DNA from 2 places in the Micromonospora sp. CA-246542 genome. Region 2 is predicted to be linked to the other one. Evidence: riboswitches for the same ligand, from Rfam matches in the RefSeq annotation. Region 2 holds a riboswitch; the other holds the start of a gene.
What was found. A riboswitch is a leader RNA that binds a small molecule or an ion and turns the genes downstream of it on or off. The one in region 2 is predicted to bind thiamine pyrophosphate.
Positions count from the first base shown of each region.

Region 1: another riboswitch for thiamine pyrophosphate. It lies ahead of thiE (thiamine phosphate synthase); the one in region 2 lies ahead of ACQP0N_RS25870 (ECF transporter S component).

Region 1 covers NZ_CP192040.1:6,269,692-6,278,538, forward strand. The annotation lists gene thiC (phosphomethylpyrimidine synthase ThiC) at 1-1,335, opposite strand, end outside; gene thiD (bifunctional hydroxymethylpyrimidine kinase/phosphomethylpyrimidine kinase) at 1,353-2,138, opposite strand; gene ACQP0N_RS29070 (thiamine phosphate synthase) at 2,135-2,884, opposite strand; gene ACQP0N_RS29075 (thiazole synthase) at 2,881-3,660, opposite strand; gene thiS (sulfur carrier protein ThiS) at 3,657-3,857, opposite strand; partial or broken gene thiO (glycine oxidase ThiO) at 3,857-4,950, opposite strand; gene thiE (thiamine phosphate synthase) at 4,947-5,570, opposite strand; TPP riboswitch at 5,565-5,674, opposite strand; gene ACQP0N_RS29095 (ThuA domain-containing protein) at 5,966-8,847, shown strand, end outside.
Region 2 covers NZ_CP192040.1:5,595,997-5,604,843, forward strand. The annotation lists gene ACQP0N_RS25855 (sugar isomerase domain-containing protein) at 1-707, opposite strand, end outside; gene ACQP0N_RS25860 (aminoglycoside N(3)-acetyltransferase) at 704-1,510, opposite strand; gene ACQP0N_RS25865 (alpha/beta fold hydrolase) at 1,534-2,364, opposite strand; TPP riboswitch at 2,473-2,577, shown strand; gene ACQP0N_RS25870 (ECF transporter S component) at 2,655-3,242, shown strand; gene ACQP0N_RS25875 (ABC transporter ATP-binding protein) at 3,368-4,780, shown strand; gene ACQP0N_RS25880 (energy-coupling factor transporter transmembrane component T family protein) at 4,872-5,672, shown strand; gene ACQP0N_RS25885 (hypothetical protein) at 5,855-6,322, opposite strand; gene ACQP0N_RS25890 (MTH1187 family thiamine-binding protein) at 6,615-6,911, shown strand; gene gndA (NADP-dependent phosphogluconate dehydrogenase) at 7,055-8,497, shown strand; gene ACQP0N_RS25900 (pirin family protein) at 8,602-8,847, opposite strand, start outside.

The DNA of each region.
Region 1 (8,847 bases), 670 kb from region 2:
CGCGTCGTCCCACGCCTGCGCGCCGGGGTGCCCCTTGGCCAGGTCGGCGGCATGGGCGGCGATCTTGTACGCGATCACGCCGGCCTTCACGTCGTCGCGGTCCGGCAGGCCGAGGTGCTCCTTCGGAGTGACGTAGCAGAGCATGGCGGTGCCGAACATGCCGATCATCGCCGCGCCGATCGCGGAGGTGATGTGGTCGTACGCGGGCGCGATGTCGGTGGTCAACGGCCCGAGCGTGTAGAACGGGGCCTCGTGGCACCACTCCTGCTGGAGGTCCACGTTCTCCTTGATCTTGTGCATGGGCACGTGGCCGGGGCCCTCGATCATCACCTGGACGTCGTGCTCCCAGGCGACAGTCGTCAACTCGCCGAGGGTGCGCAGTTCGGCGAACTGCGCCTCGTCGTTGGCGTCCGCGATCGAGCCGGGCCGCAGCCCGTCACCGAGCGAGAACGTCACGTCGTAGCGCGCGAGGATCGCACACAGCTCCGCGAAGTTGGTGTACAGGAAGTTCTCCTCGTGGTGCGCCAGGCACCAGGCCGCCATGATCGAGCCGCCCCGGGAGACGATCCCGGTCACCCGGTCCACGGCCAGCGGCACGTACGGCAGCAGCACCCCGGCATGCACCGTCATGTAGTCCACGCCCTGCTCGGCCTGCTCGATGACGGTCTCGGCGAACACCTCCCAGCTCAACTTCACCGGGTCGCCGCCGACCTTCTCCAGCGCCTGGTAGATCGGCACCGTCCCGATCGGCACCGGGGAGTTGCGCACGATCGCCTCCCGGGTCTCGTGGATCCGCTTGCCCGTGGACAGGTCCATCACGGTGTCCGCGCCCCACCGGGTCGCCCAGGTCAGCTTCTCCACCTCCTCGGCCACCGACGAGCTGACCGCCGACGTGCCGATGTTGGCGTTCACCTTGACCAGGAACGCCTTGCCGATGATCGCCGGCTCGCACTCCGGGTGGTTCACGTTCAGCGGCAGCACCGCCCGGCCGGCGGCGATCTCGGTCCGTACCAGCTCCGGGTCGACGTTCTCCCGGATCGCCACGAACTCCATCTCCGGCGTCACCACACCGGCCCGCGCGTACGCGAGCTGCGTGGGCCGGCGACCGTCCGCGCCGGCCAGCGGCGTGCCCGCGCCCCGCACCGGGGCCACGTCACCGCGCTCGGCGATCCACGGACCACGCAGCGCCGGCAACCCCACCGCCGGGTCGGACCCCGGGCCGGACGTGTCGTAGAGCCGTACCGGCGGATGGTCACCGGTCAGCGGCACCTCCGCGAACGGCACCCGCACATCCGGCCGCGACCCCTCGACGTACACCTTGCCTCGTGCCTGCATGACAACCTCCCTGGTGATCAGGCGGACCAGCCGAAGTGATCCAGCGGTCCGCGCCCCGTGCCCAGCTCCCAGCCCCGCCCGCCGGTCAGCGCGCGGAACACGTACTCCTTGGCGACCTGCACCGCCGCCGGCACCGGATCGCCCAGCGCCAGCCGCACGGCGATGGCCGCCGAGAACGAGCAGCCGGTGCCGTGGGTGTGCCGGGTGTCCACCCGGGGACCGCGCAGCAGGGTGGTGACGCCGCCGCCGCACAGCACGTCGACCGCCTCGTCCCCAGCGACGTCGCCGCCGGTGACCACCACGTACTCCGGGCCGCCGGCCGCGAGGGCCTCGGCGGCCACGACCATCCCCGCGACGTCGTCCACTCCGCGTCCGGTGATGGCCGCGGCCTCCGCGCAGTTCGGCGTCGCCACCCGGGCGTACGGGAGCAGCCGCTCCACCGCGCCCACCACGCCCAGCCGGTGGCCGCTCGTCGCGACCAGCACCGGATCGACGACGAGCTGGGGCAACCGGCCGTCCCGGGCGGCCTGAGCCACCACGTCGGCGACGGCCGGGGTGCCGAGCATCCCCGTCTTGACCGCGCCCACGGTGAAGTCGGCGAGCACGCTGTCCAACTGCTCCGCGACCGTGCGCGGTGGCAACGGCAGGACGGCGTCGACACCCCGGGTGTTCTGCGCGGTGACCGCCGTGAGGACACTCGTGCCGTACGCGCCGAGCGCCGCGAAGACCTTGAGGTCCGCCTGGATGCCCGCGCCGGCGCCGGAGTCGGAGCCGGCGATGGTTAACGTGGTTTTCGGGGTCACTGGCTTTCCTTCGTGGTCGCGGTTTCGGGCTGCGGCCGACCGTGCCCACTCCGGGCGGTCAGGCTTGATCCCTGCGTGGGCACGGTCGGCCGCAGCCCTGACCGGGGGACCTCCGTGCGCCCGTGCCGGCTTCTTTGAACCTTCTGGGTGATCGCCTCTTCGAAGGCGTTGCTCAGTTGGTGGGCTGTTTTCTTGGGGTTTTCTGCGCGCATGAGGGCGCCTAGCACTGCCACTCCGACGGCGCCTGCCTGCACGCAGGCGGTTACCTGTTCCGGAGTTTCGATGCCACCCAGCGCCAACAGGGGCACCGGGCTGACCTCGGCCAGCTTTCGTAGGCCGGCGGCTTCTAGGGGTGGGCCGTAGCCGGGTTTTGTTGTGGTGGGCCAGATTGGGGAGAGGGTGGCGTAGTGCTCGGTGGTGAGGCGGTTCAGTTCGATTTCGTTGTGGCAGGAACGGCCGACCAGGCGGGCCGGTGGCGGCGGGTACGGGCCGGCGGCCGGCAGGTGGACGGCATCGCCACCCAGTGGGTCGGGGCCGGCCACGATGAGGGTTCCGCCGACGTCGGCGAGGATCGCGCGTAGCTCGACGGCGAGGGCGGCGCGCTCGGCGCGGGGCAGGTCCTTCTCCCGCAGCACGACCCAGCGCACTCCCCCGGCGACCGCCCCCGCCACGACCCGTTCGAGACCGCTCCGGGCGACCAGCCGATCGGTCAACAGGACGACCCCCGACGGGACCGGCCCCGTCACAGGTTCGGTCTTCCCTCGTCGGGAGTGGACGCGAGGGCGTGGAAGCGTCGGGCGATCCGGCCCGCGCCCGCCGCGAGGCGGCCGGCCTCGACGGCGTACCGCATCGCCGTGGCCATCGCCACCGGGTCGGCGGCCCGCGTTACCGCGCTGGCCAGCAGGACGGCGTCGCAGCCCAGCTCCATGGCGAGCGCCGCGTCGGAGGCGGTGCCGATGCCGGCGTCGAGGATCACCGGCACGTCCACGCTCTGCCGGATCAGCCGGATGTGGTGCGGGTTGCCGATGCCGAGTCCCGAGCCGATCGGCGCTCCGGCGGGCATCACCGCGGCGCAGCCCACGTCGGCGAGGCGGCGGGCGAGCACCGGGTCGTCACTGGTGTACGGCAGCACCGTGAAACCGTCGGCGACGAGTTCCTCGGCGGCGCGGAGCAGCTCCACCCCGTCGGGCAGCAGCGTCCGCTCGTCGCCGATGACCTCCAATTTCACCCAGTCGGTGTCGAACGCGTCGCGCGCCAGCCGGGCCACCTTCACCGCCTCGGTCGCGGTGTGGCAGCCGGCGGTGTTCGGCAGCAGCCGTACGCCGCACCGGTCCAGCAGGTCCAGCAGCCCGCCTCCGGTGCCCGGCGCGGTGTCCACCCGGCGCAGCGCCAGCGTGACCAGTTCCGTGCCGGACGCCCGGATCGCCTGCTCCAGCACGTGCAGGTTGGCGGCTCCGCCGGTGCCGAGGATCAACCGCGAGCCGAACGTCTCCCCACCCAGTTCGAAGGGCACGCCGCTCACCCGCCCTGCGCGGCGGTGAGCACCTCGACGCGGTCGCCGTCGCGCAGTTCCGTGGCCGGCCAACCGGCCCGGGGCACCACCTCGCCGTTGACCGCGACCGCGACGCCACGCTGGTGCGGCGCGACGTCCTGGACCAGGTCGGCCACCGACGCGCCGCCGGGGACGCGGCGCCCGGCTCCGTTCACCGTCAGCTCCATCACTCCTCCTCGAAACTGCCTGTCGGCCCGGCGAACCGGTCGGCGCCGAAGCCGCTGAGCAGCGGGTCGGGCACTCCGGTGAGCACCAGGTCGGTGATCGCCTCGGCGGTGACCGGGGTCAGGACGATGCCGTGCCGGTGGTGCCCGGTGGCGGCCAGCACGTCCGGCCGGCCGGGCAGCGGCCCGAGGATCGGCGCGTTGTCCGGGGTGCCGGGGCGCAGCCCGGCGACGGCCTCCACCAGGTCGTACTCGGTCAGTTCGGGCAGCAGGTCGACGCCGGCGCGCAGCAGCCGCTGCACCGCGCCGGCGGTGACGGTGGTGTCCGACCGCTCCTCGACCGTCGCGCCGAGCACCACCTCGCCGTCGGCGCGGGGCACCAGGTACACGTGCTCGCCGTCGGCGTACCCCGGATCACGTGCCGGAAGCCCGGCGCGACGCCGCCGGGCGCGCGCAGCCGGAGGATCTGCCCCTTCACCGGCCGCACCGGCAGGCCGGTGAGGGCGGCCGCGCCGCAACCGGCCGCGACCACGGTAATCCCGGCGTCCACATCGGACAGCCGCCGGACCGGCCGCGGCACGAACGCCGCGCCGGCCCGCCGCGCGGCCGTGCGCAGCGCCGGCACCAGTCGCCGGGGATCGACCTGGTGGTCGGTAGGCGCGAGCGCGCCGCCGCGCACCCGGGGCGCGAGCGCCGGCTCGCGGTCGCGCAGCTCACTGGGGCGCAGCGGCGTCACCGGCAGATCCAGACCCTGTTGGTACGCCCACAGCCGGCGGGCCTCGGCCAGGTCGTCGCCGGTCAGCCCGACCATCAGGGTGCCCTCGGTCCGGTAGCCGATCGTGGCGTCGCTGGCCTCGGTCAGCTCGGCGGCGAACGCGGGCCAACGCGCGGCGGAGGCCACCAGCAGCTCGGTCAGTCGCCGTTCCCCGAAGTACGCCTCGGCGACCGGGGAGAGCATCCCGGCGGCGACGGCCGACGCCCCCGACCCGGGAGTCGGGTCGTGCACCTCGACGCGTAGTCCACGGGTGGCACAGCGCCACGCGATCGCCAGCCCGATCGGGCCCGCACCCACCACCGCCACGTCGGCGCGGGTCACGCCAGCGCCCGCAGCAGGTCGGCGGTCGCCCGCCCGGGATCGGCGGCCGAGGAGACCGCCCCGACCACGGCCACCCCGTACGCCCCGGCGGCGCGCAGCGCCGGCACCCGGTCGGCGGTCACTCCCCCGATCGCGATGACCGGCACGTCGACGGCGTCGACGACGTCGCGTACCCCGACGGACCCGATGGGTTCGGGCAGGCCGGCCTTGGTGCTGGTGGCGTGGCACGGGCCGACGCCGAGGTAGGTGGCCCCGGCGACGACCGCCTCGACCGCGCCGCGCGGCTCGCGGGCGGTGACGCCCAGCACGCCGGTGGGGCCGAGCACGTGCCGGGCCGCGGCGACCGGCAGGTCGTCGGCGCCGACGTGTCCACCGGCGGCGCCGACCGCCAGCGCCACGTGCAGTCGGTCGTTGACCAGGCACGTCGCCCCGTACGCCGCGCACAGCGCGAGCACCCGGGCGGCCAGGTCGTACGCCTCGCGGTCGGTGGCGGAGTCCTGGACCCGGACCTGCACGACGAGGTCGGCGCGGGCCGCCGCGAGGGCGGCCCGGACCACGGTGAGGGGATCGCGCCCGGGTCGGGTGTCGGTGATCAGATGCAGTCGTCCAAGGGACGGCACGGCAACGCTCCTCCCTGCGCCGGCATTACCCGGATCAGGTTCGACGGTCGGGGGCTGTCAGCCCCCCTCTCAGCCCGGTACACCGGGCTCCCGTGGGTTACTTGCGTGTCACCGTACGACAGTTCGGCCTCCTCTGCCAAGGGTGGGTCGTCGGCCCCCAGGCGGCGCATCGATCGGGGTGCTTTTTCCTGTCCTGTTCGGAATGTCGCCCGCCGTTGCAGAACCGTTACCCGCCGGCATCTTGCCGGACATCGATGCAGCAGAACTAATTTGTTCAGCGATTCGACAAAATGCCGGCGTGGACGCCTTGGCACGGCGTCCCCACCGGCTCCATCTGGGACGGTCTTCGGCGAGCCGGCCCCGCGATCCCTGTCCACCGCGACATTGGAGGCGGCGTGTCCCGTTCTCGTCGTGCCCGTTTACCACTCACCGCTACCCTGTTGTCCCTCGCGCTGACGTCGACGGCCCTCATCGGGTCCCCGGCGCAGGCGGCTCCGACCGGAGCGCAGATCCCCGCGCGAGACGTGCCTGTCGCGGCTCCGCTCTCCCAGGCGGTGCCGAAGGCGCCGAAGGCCGCAGCGGCCGACCCCTACTCCGTCCTGATCTTCTCGAAGACCGCCGGCTTCCGGCACGACGCCATCCCCACCGGCATCGCCGCCATCCAGCAGCTCGGCGCCACCAACGGCTTCACGGTGGACACCACCGAGGACGGCGCCGCGTTCAGCGACGCCAACCTCGCCAAGTACAAGGCCGTGATCTGGCTCTCCACCACCGGCGACGTTCTCAACGCCGACCAGCAGGCGGCCTTCGAGCGGTACGTGAAGGCCGGCGGCGGTTACGTCGGCGTCCACGCCGCCTCGGACACCGAGTACAGCTGGGCCTGGTACGGCGACCTGGTCGGCGCGTACTTCGCCAACCACCCCCAGAACCAGCAGGCCACCGTCAAGGTGGAGGACCCGGCCCACCCGTCCACCGCCGGACTGCCGGAACGCTGGTCCCGGTTCGACGAGTGGTACAACTTCCAGACCAACCCCCGGTCGGACGTGCACGTCCTGGCCAGCCTGGACGAGAAGAGCTACACCCCGGGCGCCGGCGCGATGGGCGCCGACCACCCGACGGCGTGGTGCCAGGACTTCGACGGTGGCCGCTCCTGGTACACCGGCGGCGGGCACACCCGTGAGTCGTACGCCGAGCCCGAGTTCCTCAAGCACCTGCTCGGCGGCATCCAGACGGCGGCCGGCGTGGTCGACGCCGACTGCGGCGCGTCGAAGACCTCCAACTTCGAGAAGGTCACGCTGGACAGCAACACCAGCAACCCGATGGAGCTGGACATCGCCCCCGACGGGCGGGTCTTCTACATCGAACGCGACGGTCGGGTGCAGATCATCAAGCCGGACACCGGCAACACCGTCACCGCCGTCGACCTGGACGTCTTCACCGGCAACGAGGACGGCCTGATCGGCATCCGGCTCGACCCGGACTTCGCCACCAACAAGTGGGTGTACCTGTACTACGCCCCGAACGACAACGTCACGCGGAACCTGCTGTCCCGGTTCACCGTAACCGGCGACACCATCGACCTGGCGAGCGAGAAGCAGGTGCTGCGGGTCGACACCCAGCGCAACACCTGCTGCCACGCGGGCGGCAGCATGACCTTCGACAGCGCCGGCAACCTGTACCTGGCCACCGGTGACAACACCAACCCGTTCGAGTCGAACGCGTACGCGCCGCTCGACGAGCGTCCGGGTCGCCAGGACTACGACTCGCAGCGCACGTCGGCCAACACGAACGACCTGCGCGGCAAGGTGCTCCGGATCCACCCGGAGGACAACGGCACGTACACCGTCCCGTCCGGCAACCTCTTCCCGGCGGGCACCGAGAAGACGCGTCCCGAGATCTACGCGATGGGCTTCCGCAACCCGTTCCGGATCGGCACCGACCCGAAGACCGACACGCTGTACGTCGGTGACTACGGGCCGGACGCCAACTCGAACAACCCGGACCGGGGCCCGCGGGGTCTGGTCGAGTGGAACGTCGTGACCCCCGGCAACTACGGCTGGCCGTACTGCACGGGCACGAACGAGGCGTACAACGACTACACGTTCCCGTCCGGCCCGAGCGGTCCGAAGTTCGACTGCGCCGCGCCGGTCAACAACTCGCCCAACAACACGGGCCTGACCAACCTCCCGCCGGTCGTCCCGGCCACCGTCGACTACGGCTACGCCGGTGACGCGCGGTACCCGGAGATCGGTGGCGGTGGCGCGCCGATGGGCGGCCCCGCCTACCGGTACGACGCCAACCTCAACTCGACCCGCAAGTGGCCGGCCTACTTCGACGGCAAGGCGCTGCTGGGCGAGTGGAACCAGAACAAGATGTACACGATGCAGATGACCGCCGACGGCAAGTCGTTGGTGGACATCAACCAGTTGCTCCCCGGCATGTCGATGATCCGGCCGATGGACTTCGAGTTCGGTCCGGACGGCGCGCTGTACCTGATCGAGTGGGGCAGCGGCTTCGGCGGCAACAACGACAACTCCGGGGTCTACCGGATCGACTACACCGCCGGTGACCGTGCGCCGATCGCGGCGGCGGCCGCCAACCCGACCTCGGGTCCGGCCCCGTTGACGGTGGAGTTCTCCAGCGCCGGCTCCCGGGACCCGGACGGTGGCACGCTCACCTACGCCTGGGCGTTCGGTGACGGGCAGACCTCCACCGAGGCCAACCCGACGCACACGTACGCCACGGCGGGCAACTACACCGCCCAGCTCACCGTGACCAACCCGAAGGGCCGCACGGCGGTGGCCAACGTACCGGTCACCGTGGGCAACACCGCGCCGACGGTGACCATCGAGTTCCCGCCGGACGGTGGCTTCTTCAACTGGGGTGACCAGGTCCGCTACACGGTCAAGGTGACCGACCCCGAGGACGGCCAGATCGACTGCACCAAGGTGAACCTCCAGGTGCTGCTCGGTCACGACGAGCACGCCCACCCGCTGGAGCAGCACACCGGCTGCACCGGCACGGTCCAGACGTCGCTCGCCTCCGGGCACGGCGCCGAGGCCAACGTGTTCGCGGTCTTCGAGGCCACCTACACCGACAAGGGCGGCGCGGGCGGTTCCGGCGCGCTCACCGGCCGGCAGATCGAGATCCTGCAGCCCAAGCAGAAGCAGGCCGAGTACTTCACCGCCACCGGGCGTACCCCGGTGAGCACGGGCGGCGGCGACGCCGGCGTGCAGCGCGAGGCCGCGACCGACACCGCCGGTGGCGGGCAGAGCAT
Region 2 (8,847 bases):
ATGTTCGCCGACAGGTAGACCGGGGGCCGCTCACCCACCGCGAGCAGCCGAGCCACCACCTCCACGGTGATCTGCTGAGCCAGCAGCGCGGCCGTGATCGAGGAGACCGCGCCGACCGCGCCCCCGTCGGGCAACGGCAGCGTCGCGTCGCCGTACGGGGCGCCGTTGTCGAGCACCACGTCGGCGAGGTCGGCCAGCTTGCGCCCGGACGGGTGGCGGGAGCTCATCCGGCCGGAGTGCTGTGCGGAGGTGATCGCCACCAGCTTGTGGCCCCGTTCCTTGAGCAGCGTGGCGAACTCGACCATCGCGCCGTTGACCCCGGAGTTCGAGGCGAGCACGAAGATGTCGGAGGGCCGTACGGGAGCCAACGCCCAGAGCCGGTGCGCCACCGCCGGGTCCCGTTCCAGTAGCGGCCCGAGCACGTCGGCCGGCTCGCCGCCGAGCAGCACCAGGTCCCGCAGGGCGATCCGGTTGGTGGGTACCAGCCCGCCGGCCCGGCCGGCGATCTCCATGGCGAGGGCCTCCGAGTGCCCGGTGCCAAAGGCGTGCACCACCCCGTCGGCGCGTACCGCGTCGGCGATCAGGTCGGCGGCCCGGCCCACGGCCTCGGCCTGGCTGGCGGCCACCCGGGACATCGTCTCGGTCACCACCCTCAGGTAGTCCTCGGCGCTCACCGGCTCGCCAGGTGACTGACCACGAACCGTCATACGTCCTCCGTCCGTCTGTTGCGGGCGAACCACCGCACCGCGAAGTCGACCGCCGCCCGCTGGCGTACCAACCTCGCCGTCCCGGCGCCCACCGGACCGACGCGGACCACCGTCGTTTCGTCGAGGTCGCGGCCCAGCGCGCCGAAGTCGCTCCCGTCGATCCGGACGTCCTGCCACCACACCCATTCGCGGCCACCGTCGGCGGTCCGCACCGCCGCGCCCAGTCGCTCGCGGACGAGGGCGGGACGGCGGTACTCGGCCAGGTGCAGCGAGGTGTTGACGCTGTGGTCGACCCCGAGCAGCAGCACGTCGGCGTCCAGGTCGTAGAGCCGGGCCAGCGGTGAGACCTCGCCGAGCATGTCGGCCAAGGCGTGCCCGGCGACCACCCGCTCGGCCGTCGGGCCGAGCGCCGCGAACGACACGTGGGGGTGCGTGCTGCGGAGTGCTCCCGGCCAGCAGCGGACCGTCTCGGCGAGGACGCCCATGTAGCGGCTCGGCGTGACCGCCGGGTCGAAGCCGGGCATCTCGGCGCGGATCAGCGGCCACCAGTCCACCGGCACCGGCGGGTTGCGCCACTGCGCGGGGTCGCTGTTGTCGGGGGTGTGGGTGGGCACCGCGATCGTGCCGTCCGGGCCGAGCGCGTCACGCAGGGCGAGCACCAGCGCCTGCGGCCCGCCGCAGACGTAGCCCAGCGGACGCATCCCGGCGTGCACCAGCACCGTCGATCCGGGGCGTACGCCCAGCAGCCGGAGTTGCGCGGCGATCGACCGGCGGGTGCCCGGCCCGCCGACGGGAACGGTCACGGCTCTCCTCCGCCCGGCACGGCTCAGGCCGTCCCGGCGACCCGCGCCAGGACCGCCTCGGCCAGCGCGGCGGGCGCGGCGTCCGGGATCCAGTGGCTCACCCCGGCCAGGGGTACGAAGCGATAGTCGCCGGTCACGTGGGCGGCGCACGCCTCGGCGGCGGTCCGGCCGATCGCGACGTCCCGGTCGCTCCACACGTAGGTGGTCGGTACGGCGACCGGGCCGACGGCGGCCAGGTCGGCGCGGGACATGGCCCGGTACCAGTTCAGAGCGGCGGTGAGCGCGCCCGGCTCGCGCATCGGCTCGGCGTAGCGGTTGACCCGGGTGGCGTCGCCCACCCCGCCCAGCAGCTTGCGCAGCGCTGTCGCGTGCCAAGCGAGCAGCACCTTCTCGGCCTTGCCCGGCTTGCGGAACAGCGCGATGTACGACGACCGGGCCTTCTGCTGGCCGTCCGTGGCGAGCGCGTGTGCCATGGCCGCCGGATGCGGCACCGACACCGCCGTCAACGTACGGACCCGCTGCGGGTGCGCGGCGGCCACCGCCCAGGCCACGACCGCGCCCCAGTCGTGGCCGACGAGGTGCACGGCGTCCAGACCGAGCGCGTCGAGTACCGCGACCGCGTCGGCGACCAGCTCGGGAATCCGGTACCCCGCCACCTCGGCGGGGCGCGCGCCCGGCGAGTAGCCCCGCTGGTCGAGGGCGTACGTGCGCAGGCCGGCGGCGTGCAGCGGCGGGACGACCTCGTCCCACTCGCCGCTGTGCTGCGGAAACCCGTGCAGCAGCAGGACGGGGACGCCGTCGGACGGGCCGCCGGTGCGTACCTCGAATGTCAGACTCCGCGCGTCGACCTGCATGATCGTCAGCCTACCCAGCCGTCGTCGCGTCGACCCGGATGCGCCGGCCGCGGGGACGCCCTGCTGGGCTGTTACCCCTGGTCGGTGCTAGCGTCAGCGAGACAACTTCACATCCGACAGGGGAGCGCACAGCGCTGAGAGTGCGGGCACGCCCGCAGACCCTCGAACCTGATCTGGGTAATGCCAGCGCAGGGAGTTCGGTCGACCTCCAGCCGCGCCGTGGGTCCGGTGCCACCGGACGCGCGGCGTGCGTCTTCTCCTGGTTCGTTTCACTGAACTGGGAGCACAGCATGGACAACACCACCAACCGTTGGCGCACGATCGACATCGTGGTCGCCTCGGTGATCGCCGTCGCCTTCGGCGTCATCTTCTGGGCCTGGGGCCTGGTCTGGAGCGCCACCGAGGGCGCGTTCGCCTTCTTCCCGCCGGCCCAGACGCTGATCTACGGCGTGTGGCTGATGCCGGCCGTGGTCGGCGGGCTGGTCATCCGCAAGCCCGGCGCCGCGCTCTACTGCGAGACGGTGGCCGCGGTCGTGTCCGCGCTGCTGGGCAGCCAGTGGGCCGGCACGGTCATCCCGCAGGGCATCGTGCAGGGCATCGGGGCCGAGCTGGCGTTCGCCGCCTTCCGGTACCGGTCGTACCGGCTGCCGACCGCCGTGCTGGCCGGCGCGCTGACCGGCCTCAGCGCGGCCCTGTTCGACTTCTTCGTCTGGAACGCCGAGTACGCGCTTGGCGACTACCGCATCCCGTACGCGCTGCTCACCATCGTCAGCGCCACGATCATCGCGGGCGTCGGCGGCTGGGCGCTCACCCGCGCTCTGGCCAACACCGGCGCCTTGGACCGCCTCCCATCAGGCCGAACCCGCGCGCTGGTCTGACGCTGTCCCGTCCGACCCTGTCCCGCCCGACCCGGCCTCGTTGATCAAGAGGTTCGCGTCACCGCGAGGCGAAATTCTGACGCGAACCTCTTGATCAACAGGGGGACGATCCGGGAGGAGGGGTTGTGGGGGTACTGCTGCGGGATTTTGGGTGGCGGCACGCCGGGCGGCGGGCCTGGGCGCTGCGCGGGGTTGATCTCCGGGTGGAGGACGGGGAGCGAGTGCTGCTGCTCGGGCCCTCCGGGGCCGGCAAGAGCACCCTGCTCGCCGCGCTCGCCGGGCTGCTCCCGGAGGACTCCGGTGAGCAGGAGGGCACCGTCGAGATCGACGGGCTCGACCCGCGCAAGGGCCGGGAACGGGTCGGCATCGTCTTTCAGGACCCGCAGACCCAGTTGGTCATGGCACGCAGCGGCGACGACGTCGCGTTCGGGTTGGAGAACCGGGGCGTACCCACGGATGAGATCTGGCCGCGCGTCGACGAGGCGCTGCGGCGCGTCGGCTTCCCGTACCCCCGCGACCGCAACACGGCCGCCCTCTCCGGCGGCGAGCAGCAGCGCCTCGCCCTGGCCGGCGCGCTGGCGCTGCGGCCCGGCCTGCTGCAGCTCGACGAGCCGACCGCCAACCTCGACCCGGACGGCGCCGCCCTGGTCCGGGGCGCCGTGGCGGGCGCGCTGGACGCCGACACCACCCTGATCCTCGTCGAACACCGGGTGGCCGAGGCGTTGCCGCTGGTCGACCGGGTGGTCGTCCTGGAGCCTGGCGGCGGCATCCGCGCGGACGGGCCACCCGACGCGGTCTTCGCCACGCACGGCGACGCCCTCGCCGCCGAGGGCGTCTGGGTGCCCGGTCACCCCATCGCGCCGCGCCGGGCCACCGCCGCCGCCGGCGACGTGCTGCTCACCGCCGACCGGCTCGGCCTGCCGTCGCGGCTGGGGCCCACCGATCTGACGGTACGCGCCGGAGAGGCCCTCGCCGTACGAGGACCGAACGGTGCCGGCAAGTCGACCCTGGCGCTGCTGCTCGGCGGGCTGCTCAAACCGGGCACCGGCCGGGTCACCGCCTCGGCCGAGCTGGCCGGCGTCCACCATCGCACTCCCCCGCACCGCTGGCGCGCGCCCACGCTGGCGCGGCGCATCGGGTCGGTCTTTCAGGACCCGGAGCACCAGTTCGTCACCGGCACCGTCTTCGACGAGCTGGCGCTCGGCCCACGCCGGACGGGTCAACCCGAGGCAGCGGTCAAGGAGACGGTGGCCGGACTACTCGAGCGGTTACGACTGACCCGGCTCGCGGCGGCCAACCCGTACACCCTCTCCGGTGGGGAGGCGCGACGCCTCAGCGTGGCGACGGCCCTGGCCACCGCGCCACGCCTGCTGATCTGCGACGAACCCACCTTCGGCCAGGACCGGCGGACCTGGGGCGAGCTGGTCGACCTCTTCGCCGACCTGCGCGACGCCGGGCACGGCGTCGTCAGCGTCACCCACGACCCGGACTTCGTCGCCGCGCTCGCCGACCGCACCGTCACCCTGGAGCGGTCGTGAGCGCGGCGGCGCGCAACCGTCACCTCGGAGCGATCGTGAACGCGGCGGCGCGCCGCTACCGACGCCGCAGCGCCGAACAGGAGCCACGCCCATGATCAGCATCGAGCCGGTCGCCCGGCCCGGAGCACCGCTGGCCCGCCGGAACCCGGTGGCGAAGCTCGCCGCCGCGCTGGTCTTCTCGTTCGCCCTGCTGGCCACGCTCGACCCGGTGGCGCCCGCGGTCGCCATCGCCGTAGAACTCGCCGTGCTGCCGCTGTTCGGCCTGCGCTACCGGGTACTGGCCCGGCGGGCGCTGCCGCTGCTGCTCAGCGCCGTCGGCATTCTGGTCACGCTGGTGCTCTTCGCCGCCGACCAGTCCGGCCGCGTCCTGCTGCACGCCGGGCCGGTGCTGGTGAGTACCGGCGTGCTGCTCACCGCTCTCGGCCTGGTGCTGCGGATCTTCGCGGTGGCCCTGCCCGGGGTGATCGTCTTCGCCACCACCGACCCGACCGACCTGGCGGACGCGCTGATCCAGAACGCGAAGGCGCCGGCGCGGTTCGCCATCGGGGCGCTGGCCGCGTTCCGGCTCGTGCCGCTGCTCGGGCAGGAGTGGCAGATGATCAGCATGGCCCGCCGGGCCCGCGGCGTCGACGCGGGACGCAACCCGGTGGCCAAGCTACGACTCTTCGCGTCCACGGCGTTCGCACTGCTGGTCGGGGCGATCCGCCGAGGCACCCGGCTGGCCGTCGCGATGGACGCGCGCGGGTTCGACGCCGGCACACCCCGTACCGTGGCTCGCCGGCAACGCTTCCGGCTCGCCGACACGCTGCTGGTCGTCGGCGCGGCGGCGCTGGCCGGCGCGGCCCTGACGACGAGCATCCTGGCCGGAACCTTCCGCCCCCTACTCGGCTGACACCGGCCACACGCCAGGCCGGTCGCGCGCCAAGGCCCAGGCGCGCTGTGTCCCCGTGCGCCCGGCCGCTGGCAAGATCCGCGCAACTTCAGGGATGTAGTGGCCTCCCACACTGGCGAGGCCACTACATCCCTGAAGTTGTCGTCACCGAATCGTGCGCCCGCGCGGGCGCAACGGCTCGGTCAGCTACGCCGGAAGGCGTAGCGGCGGGTCTGCCCGGCCGGCTGGCTACGGCCGCCGGCCGAGCGGTTGCCCGCGCCCGTGGGCGGTCCGGCCGTCGGTGCCGAGGGTCGGCTGGCCGGCGTGCGCAGATCCTCCACCGCTGGCGCGTCGACAGCCGCCGGCACGTCGACAGGTAGCGCCGCGTCGGCCGGGACAGCTCCCGGCCGGAGCGGCTCGCCGGTAGCCGCCGGGTCGACCAACGCCGCCGCCAGTGGCAGGGGCTCAACCAGCGCTGCCAGTGGCACGGGCTCGACCAGGGCCGCCGGCAGCGCCGGCTCGACCGCGACATCGGGGCGGGTCGGCAGGGTCGGGCCGCGACCAGCCGCCGGGCCATCCCCGGCCACCGGACCGTGGTCGGCCGCCGGGATCTTTCCGGGCGGCGTTGTCTTCGGGGTACGGGACTTTCTCGGGTTACGCCTGGCGGGCATCCGGGCCTCCTTCGGTGCTGACCGTCCCGGCCGTTCCCGCGCTCCGGCGGTCGGTCGGGTCGGCTGGTGACCGTCGCGGCGCGACGGTTGGGTGGGAAGGGACTGCTCACCGGGGATCAGGCAGGCTCGACGCCGTCGAACGGCGGGGAGGGAGACGCGCGACGCCCGGGAGCGCACGGACCGCGACGCGGGGCGGCGGACCGGCTCGGAAGTGGGGCGTCAGTTACGCATGCCGGAACCCTAACCACCGGCTGGGCAGACGCGCATCCGAATTTACTGGCACGATCGGCAGATGCTGATCGCGTTCTCGATCACCCCGCTGGGCGGCGGCGACTCCGTGGGCGACCTCGTGGCAGAGGCGGTACGGGTGGTCCGCGAGTCCGGGCTGCCGAACCGGACCGACGCCATGTTCACCACCGTCGAGGGCGAGTGGGACGAGGTGATGGCGGTGGTCAAGCGGGCCGTCGACGTGGTGGCCGCGCAGGCGCCCCGGGTGAGCGTCGTTCTCAAGGCCGACGTCCGGCCCGGAGTCACCGATGCGCTCACCGGGAAGGTGGCGCGTGTGGAGGAACGACTGGCCCAGGGGTGAGCGGGTACCTCGGTCCGCCGGTGGACGCGGTGGACGGACGGGCCGCGACCAGGTAGTGACCCGCCGTGGGACGACCTGCCCGTGAGGCCGGATGCCGCGATACCGTCGCAGGGACAGTTCGACGGCGAGAGGTGGCGGCACGAATGGCTCAGCAGGCGACAGCGCAGATCGGCGTGACCGGGCTGGCGGTGATGGGCCGGAACCTGGCCCGCAACCTGGCCCGCAACGGCTTCACCGTGGCGGTGCACAACCGGTCCCCGGAACGCACCCGCAGCCTCGTCGCGGAGCACGGCGACGAGGGCACCTTCGTGCCCGGTGAGTCGATGGCCGACTTCGTGGCGTCGCTGGAACGACCCCGCGCGGTGATCGTGATGGTCAAGGCCGGTGCGCCCACCGACGCGGTCATCGACGAGTTGGTGCCGCTGCTGGACGAGGGCGACATCATCGTCGACTGTGGCAACGCCCACTTCGCCGACACCCGCCGGCGGGAGGAGTCGCTGCGCGCGCAGGGGCTGCACTTCAGCGGCACCGGCGTCTCCGGCGGCGAGGAGGGCGCGCTGCTCGGCCCGAGCATCATGCCGGGTGGCTCGACCGAGTCGTACGCGAAGCTCGGGCCGATGTTCGAGAAGATCGCCGCCCAGGTGGACGGTGTGCCGTGCTGCACGCACGTCGGGCCGGACGGCGCCGGGCACTTCGTCAAGATGGTGCACAACGGCATCGAGTACGCCGACATGCAGCTCATCGCCGAGGCGTACGACCTGCTGCGGGCCGGGCTGGACGTCACCCCGGCGGAGATCGCCGAGATCTTCCGCGAGTGGAACAGCGGCGAGCTGGAGTCGTTCCTCATCGAGATCACCGCCGACGTGTTGGCGCACACCGACGCGGCGACCGGCCGGGCGTTCGTCGACATCGTGCAGGACCGGGCCGAGCAGAAGGGCACCGGCCGGTGGACCGTGCAGAGCGCCCTGGACCTGGGCATTCCGATCACCGGGATCGCCGAGGCGACGTTCGCGCGCTCGCTGTCCGGGCACGTCGACCAGCGCGAGGCGGCCCGCCGGGCCTTCCCGGACGCCGGTGAGAAGTGGCAGGTGGCCGACCGGGACGCGTTCGTCGAGGACGTCCGCCGGGCGCTGCTCGCTTCCAAGATCGTCGCGTACGCCCAGGGTTTCGACCACATCCGGGCCGGCAGCAGCGAGTTCAACTGGGACATCGACCTGGGCGGTACGGCGACCATCTGGCGGGGTGGCTGCATCATCCGGGCCCGCTTCCTGAACCGGATCCGCGAGGCGTACGACGAGCAGCCCGACCTGCCGACGCTGCTGGTGGCGCCGTACTTCGCCGAGGCGGTCAGCGCGGGCGTGCCGAGCTGGCGGCGGGTGGTGGCCGACGCGACGCAGGCGGGTGTGCCGACGCCGGCGTTCTCGTCGTCGCTCGCGTACTTCGACGCGCTGCGGGCCGAGCGGCTCCCCGCCGCGCTGATCCAGGGCCTGCGGGACAACTTCGGCGCGCACACCTACCAGCGCGTGGACCGCGAGGGCTCGTTCCACACCACCTGGGCCGGCGACAAGACGGAGTCCCCGGCCTGACGACGCGGGCATGATCGCGCTCCAACCATGATGTAGTGGCCTTCCGCCGCCGGGAGGCCACTACATCCATGTTCGGGCGCGATCGTGCGAGGCAGCGCGAGCGCTCAGGCGACGGTGGCGTGCATCTCCCAGACGAGGATCTCCGCCGGCTCGTCGGCGGTGACCCGTCGACCGCCGGTCATGGTGAGCCTCGCCGCGTCGCCGGTGCCGAGTGGACCGCTGCCCTCCAGGGTGACCGTGCCGTCGGGCACGTACACGTGCACGAAGGGCGCGTCCGGGATGGTGACCTCGTCGCCGGGGCGGAGGCGGGCGGCGTGCAGGGTCGCGTACCGGTTGCGGATCCGGATGGC